2 regions of the Pseudoalteromonas sp. SWXJZ94C genome follow, and region 1 is predicted to be linked to the other one. Evidence: predicted binding sites of a transcription regulator. Region 1 holds the regulator's gene; the other holds the start of a gene.
The links. The regulator ArgR, encoded in region 1, controls arginine synthesis, uptake and breakdown. The targets are predictions, from matches to a motif close to ANTGAATANNTATTCANT.
Positions count from the first base shown of each region.

Region 2: the regulator ArgR is predicted to act here: its motif matches at 1,783-1,800, upstream of argC (N-acetyl-gamma-glutamyl-phosphate reductase).

Region 1 is NZ_JADYXF010000059.1:4,070-7,501, reverse strand. It holds gene I6F65_RS19070 (ABC transporter ATP-binding protein) at 1-409, shown strand, start outside; gene I6F65_RS19065 (Dyp-type peroxidase) at 458-1,357, shown strand; gene argR (transcriptional regulator ArgR) at 1,374-1,841, opposite strand; gene mdh (malate dehydrogenase) at 2,068-3,000, shown strand; gene ispB (octaprenyl diphosphate synthase) at 3,085-3,432, opposite strand, start outside.
Region 2 is NZ_JADYXF010000048.1:6,676-10,107, forward strand. It holds gene argB (acetylglutamate kinase) at 1-622, opposite strand, end outside; gene argC (N-acetyl-gamma-glutamyl-phosphate reductase) at 623-1,633, opposite strand; gene argE (acetylornithine deacetylase) at 1,857-3,011, shown strand; gene panP (pyridoxal-dependent aspartate 1-decarboxylase PanP) at 3,093-3,432, opposite strand, start outside.

The DNA of each region.
Region 1 (3,432 bases):
TGCGCAACAAGGGTCGCCAGAGCAGCTTTTTACATCACCAAGTTCAAAGGAGGTTGCAGAGTTTCTGGGTCAGGGCATATACTTAAGCGCAAATGCATTAACAGCAACTGAATATAAAACGCCATTTGGTGTAGTCGAGTCTGATGTTTTACATAAGCACAAGGCAAGAGTTGGGCAAATATATGTTCGCCCTCATCAAATAGAGCTAATTAGCGACAACACAAGTGATAAACAAAGCGAGCGGGCAGAAATATTAAACAGTCGTTTTATTGGCTCTGCTTATGTTTACACTGTTGTGATTGCAGAACAAGAAATTGAAGTTGCTGCACAATATGGCCAGTCATTTGAGCAAAATGAACAGGTTATAATAAAAATAAAACCTCATACGGTGAATTTCTTCGAATTATAATTAACTTTAATTCGCCGTGTTTATTTGTTTATAAGCTAAGGAATAACAATGGCGCAAGCGCAATCAGGGATTTGTGCTGAAGCAAACTTACACGGTTTGCATTTATTTTTTAATGTATTTGATGGTCAAGATGAGTCTCTGCGCGCAAAACTAAAGCAAGTGAATGCGATTGAAGAAGAATTTAGCGATCAGTTTTCTGAATCAATGTTGTCTTGTATGGTTGCTATTGGTGCGCAGTATTGGCCGCATATTTTACCTGAATATATCCCGAGTGAATTACAAAGCTTTCCAAATATAAATCACAGCGATCACTCTATGAGTGTTCAGCCATGCGATTTATTTGTACAAATACGTTCTGATCGAGAAGACGTTAATCATTTATTTGCGTTGCAAATTTTAAAGCTATTTGCACCTGATGTAGAGTTGGTGGAGCAGATTCGTAACTTTCGTTTTTTGGATGGTCGAGACTTTAACGGTTTTATTTATGGTGGAGATACTGCGCTTGGAAGAAAAAAGCGTGCTACGGCATTAATAAATAAACCAGAGAGTTTTGAAGATCAAGGCAGCTATATCCATGTGCAGCGTTATAAACATGATTTAAGCGTATGGCAGCATTTGTCGTTGAGTGAACAAGAACAAATAATGGGTCGAACACGCCTTGATAATACACTGATTACACCAGCTTTAGAGACCTCTCATGCTGTACGTAACGAGTTAAAAGATGAAAACGGACAACCACTACTATTAAATCAAAGTATGCCTTACGGTGATGTTTACGAGCAGGGAATGTTGTCTATAACATGCGCCTCTACAGGTACTGCATTTGAAAAGGTATTAAAAAGCCGTCTTGGGGAAGGAGAGTGCTACGACCATTGGCTTGATTTTACTCAAGCCGATATGGGCTCTGCTTTTTTTGCACCCTCAGTAGGATTTTTAAAGCAGCTTTAAGCTTTTACTTAATTTATTAAACGTTATCAAATAAAAGTCGTACACGCTCCAGTGTTACGTCTATTTCAGATATTTTTGCAGGAGCGATAAATATTGTATCGTCGCCTGCAATTGTACCTAATACACCATCTGCTTTGCCTAATGAATCAAGTAAACGTGCTATTAATTGTGCAGCGCCAGGGCTAGTACGAATAATGATCATCATTTCGTTATGCATAATATCAATAACTAATTGGCGTAACGGACTCTTTGCTGTTGGTACACCCATTTCCGCAGGTAAACAGTAAACCATTTCTTGTTTTGCATTACGAGTACGTACAGCACCAAATTTACTCAGCATGCGCGATACTTTACTTTGGCTTATATTGTCAAAGCCTTGCTCTTTTAACGCGTCAACTATTTCGCCTTGAGAGCCAAAGTTTTCTTCTTTTAAAAGTGATTTAAATGCTTTTACCAGTGCTTCTTGTTTATCTTGTGGTTGCATAGCCTACATTCATTTTTTGTTATTTATGCTGTAAATTCTACACAATAATGAATAATTATGCAGTAGTTGTTTACTTAACTTGCCAGTTTGAGGTTATTAAATTAATAAGTTTACGACTATGGTCGAAAATATACTTAAAATAAGCAGGATAAATTTGTTTTTAGCTCTTAATTTCTTTATCTTATGTGCCACAAGTATTTCCTACCTCAAATTACGGAGAATTCCAATGAAAGTTACTGTATTAGGTGCTGCGGGCGGTATCGGTCAAGCGTTGTCTTTATTATTAAAAACAGGTTTACCAGCTGGTTCTGAATTATCACTTTATGATGTTGCACCAGTGGTTCCAGGTGTTGCGGTTGACCTTTCTCACATCCCAACAGATGTAAAAGTAGCTGGTTTTGGCGCTGATGAGTTAAATAAAGCGCTTGAAGGTTCTGATATCGTTCTTATCCCAGCGGGTATGCCACGTAAACCAGGTATGGATCGTGCTGATTTATTTAATGTAAATGCTGGCATCATCAAAACTTTAGCAGAAGGCATTGTTGCTAGCTGTCCTAAAGCGTTAGTGGGTATTATTACTAACCCAGTAAACGGCACTGTTCCAATTGTTGCTGAAGTATTTAAAAAAGCAGGTACTTACGACGCTAAACGCGTATTCGGTATTACTACTCTTGATGTGATTCGTTCAGAAGCATTTGTTGCTGAACTTAAAGGCGTTGACGTAGCGACTGTAAAAGTTCCTGTAATCGGTGGTCACTCTGGTACAACTATTCTTCCTTTACTTTCTCAAGTTGAAGGCGTTAGCTTTACTGATGAAGAAGTTGCTGCACTTACTCCACGTATCCAAAATGCGGGTACTGAAGTTGTAAATGCTAAAGCTGGTGGCGGTTCTGCTACATTATCAATGGGTGCTGCTGCTGCACGTTTTTGTATGTCTTTAGTTAAAGGCCTACAAGGTGAAGACGTTGTAGATTACGCTTACGTTGCTGTTGAAAATGGCGATGCAGAATACTTTGCACATCCAGTACGTTTAGGTAAAAACGGCGTAGAAGAAATTCTTTCTTACGGCGAGCTAAGCGCATTTGAAACTAAAGCAAAAAATGACATGCTTGAAACATTGAAAAAAGACATAAAAGAAGGTGTTGATTTCATGGCGTAATAGCCTAAATCAAGTATTAAAAAAGCCTGCATTTGCGGGCTTTTTATTGTTCGGAGTTTATGCACATAATATAAAGTGTTAAAGCTAGTGGTCGCGATCAACCGCTATGCGAGCAAGGCTTATTAATGCCTGCTTATAATCAGACTCAGCTAAAAAGTCTAAACATGCAATTGCTTTATCTGCTTCAACTTCAGCTTTTTTCATTGTAAATTCAAGTGCATTAGTCTGTTTAAGCGCAGATAAAATATCATCTAAGTGATCCATGCCATTACTATGCTCAATAGCATCACGTATAAGCTGCGTTTGCTGCTCGTTACCGTGTTGCATTGCATAAATAAGTGGAAGCGTTGGTTTGCCCTCAGCTAAATCATCACCAATGTTTTTACCTAACTGGTCGGCATCTGCATTGTAATCAAGTACATCATCGACCAA
Region 2 (3,432 bases), on a different contig from region 1:
CAATTACTCCTTCATTTATTAAAGTATCAATGTGTTTTGTGTCAAGTTGATGTAGCGGCTGTTTATTTGCGTCAAGTACCGCTTCTACATCGGTCATAAAAATAAGTTCTGCATTTAAATTACTAGCAATAGCTGCCGCTGCTTCATCTGCATTTACGTTGTACCACAAGCCTTGTTCATCAAAGCCGATGGAGCTCACAATTGGTAAACGAGAAATTTTAAGTAAATCGTTAATAATAGAGTCATCGTTGCTTGTACATTTACCCACTAAGCAAAGCGCTTTTAATTTTTGAGTTGCAGTAACACCCGCCTCAAAAAGACTTAAACCAACAGGTTTATGTCCTGCACTAATAGCCTGAGTCATTAATTGTTTATTTGCACAACCTGCAAGCGCACCCACTATATAAGGCATTTGCTCTGCTGGGCTAATACGTAAACCTTGGTGTTTAGCACTGGCAAAACCAGCTTCTTTTAACCAAGTATCAACAAGTGAACCGCCACCGTGCACAATTACAAACTGAGCATTTTGTTGCTCATTAAGTACATCAAATAATGCTTTAGCTGCATTTTCTATATTAAGTACTGCACCACCTAGTTTAATAACCCACGTTTTTTTACTCATTTAAAACGCTCCTTTTAAACCAGTGGTATGTTCTAAATTCATTGATAAATTAATACATTGTAAAGCTTGCCCTGCAGCACCTTTGAGTAAGTTATCAATTGCTGCAATAACAATTAATTGCGATCCTTGTTGCTGCCAACCAATATCAACGAAAGGTTGTTTAGCTACACCTTTTATTGATGGGATTTTATCGCCTAGTAAACGAATAAGTGGCTCATCAGCAAGTACCTGATACGCTTGTGTTACTTGCTCACTTGTTACCTCTGGCTTTAATTGAACATAAATAGTTTCTAAAATACCACGAGGAAAATTACCTAAATGCGGTGTAAATAGCACTTTGTGACCAAGATGCTGTTCTATTTCAGGACCGTGGCGATGGTTAAACAAGCTATAAGGAGCAAGCGATACCTCACAAAAATGAGTGCCAACACTCGCTTTACGCCCTGCACCCGTAACACCCGATACGGCATTAATAATAATACTTTGATCGCTTAATAAACCAGCTTGTTGCAAAGGCTTTAATGCATTGAGCGCAGCTGTTGGATAACATCCTGCAACAGCAATTAGCTGTGCAGCAATAATTGCTTCGCTATTCCATTCAGCTAAACCGTAAGCTGCTTCATTTAATAATTCAGGGTGCTGATGCTCAAAGCCATAATAAGTAACATAATCATCATTGCTAGCGAGGCGATAGCCTCCTGACAAATCAAATACTTTTTTACCCATGGCTAAAAAACGCGGAGCTAAATCTACACTTACTTTATGATCAGTACACAAACATACGTAATCAGCAGTATTACTAATATCGCTTAAAGCTAATTCACTAAGAGGCAACAAAGGTTGGTCAAGTAAACCTAAATGCTCAGGGTACAAATCGCTAAGCAGCTTATTTTTATCCAAACTGCCTTCTGATACATAACAACCTGTTAAAGTTAAATTTGGGTGTTTCGCAACTAAACTTGCTAACTCTGCGCCGCTGTAACCGCTTGCGCCAATAATCACTACATTCATTTATTACTCGTTATCTTAAAATTAGTTACTACTTACTTATAATGTTCGCTTAAACTAGCTTAGACGCTAATTAAGTCTTTTTTATTAATGAATTTTGATTATCGTCGCATTATTTTCATAGTATTACTTTAATATATTTATGCTTAAAAAGTGAATTGATATTCATAGTAAATACTTTTATATTGTTATGCAATTAAATTGAATACTTATTTTGGATTTTTTTATGCCTTTGCCATCGTTTATTTCTATGTACCAACAATTAATTGCAGCTCCTTCTATAAGTTCGATTGAAGATAGTGAATGCATGAGCAATAAAAATGTAATTGAGCTACTTGCAAAATGGTGTGAAAGCCTTGGTTTTACTTGTGAAATAATTGAATTGGAAGGCGGAAAAGGACGTTATAATTTATTGGCAAAACGAGGGAATGGTGATGGCGGATTAATGCTCGCGGGTCACACCGATACAGTGCCATTTGACGACAGCCGTTGGAACCATAATCCATTTAAACTTACCGAACTCGATAATAAATTGTATGGGTTAGGAAGCATTGATATGAAAGGTTTTTTTGCTTTTGTATTACAGGCTGTCAGTGAGCTTGATGAAAAACAGCAAACTCAACCTATTTTAATACTCGCCACTGCCGACGAAGAAACAACAATGGCAGGCGCACAACAAATATGTAAACACCCAAATTTAAAACCTGCGCGCTGTATTATAGGCGAACCCACTGATATGACTCCGGTATTTACTCATAAAGGACACATGAGCACAGCAATTAGAGTAGTTGGTCGTTCAGGTCATAGCTCCGATCCCGAACGTGGTCTTAACGCCATTGAAGTTATGCATAAAGTGATTGCAAAATTACTGATCTTAAAAGAACAATTAAAGCATAAGTATTCAATAGAACACTTCGAAATACCCTACCCAACTTTAAATTTTGGAAATATTCATGGTGGCGACAACGCAAATAGGATTTGTGGTTGCTGTGAAATGCACATAGATATGCGTCCGTTACCGGGTTTAAGTATTAAAGAGTTACAAGCTTTAGTTCTTGATGCAATTAAAGAAATAAACGAGCAATACCCTAATGCGGTTAGTGTTATCGATTTGCATGACCCCATTCCGGCATTTAGCGGCAGCACCGATAGTGCGCTTGTTAAGTTAGCTGAAAAAATAGCGGGGCAAAAAGCGATTGCTGTAAATTACTGCACCGAAGCGCCTTATATTCAACAACTAGGGTGCGAAACAATTGTAATGGGTCCAGGCTCTATTAACCAAGCGCACCAACCTGATGAATTTTTAGCGACAGAAAAAATAAAACCATCACAACAAATTATCAGCAATATAATTAAAGCGAGCTGTTTTAGCCTTTCTTAAATACTCTTTTTAAAAACCAACAAAAAAGGCGCTAACTTGAATAAGAGCGCCTTTGTTAATTATAAATAACGATGTTTATAATTACATATATTTACTTAAGTACTTTTTAAAGACAGGATCGGTTTTAGCTAACTCTTTTTGCTCAGCTAAAATATCTTTTAAAATAGCACCTGAAGTAAGCGGATTTGCAAGCACGACTCTAAATACAACCGTAGGTTGATTATCATAATTAGAAGGCGTTAAACGTGTACGCGACACAAACGAGCGTCCCGATTCACGTTGACGCTTTTGCATACTGGCCGTAAAACGATTCAATGAGGCAAATATATCTAACCTAGTTGCAGCATCAGCATCAGCTATTGCTTGTTTGATTTTTTTTGGTACATAACGATACGTTAATAAGCACAGCTCAGGCTCTGAA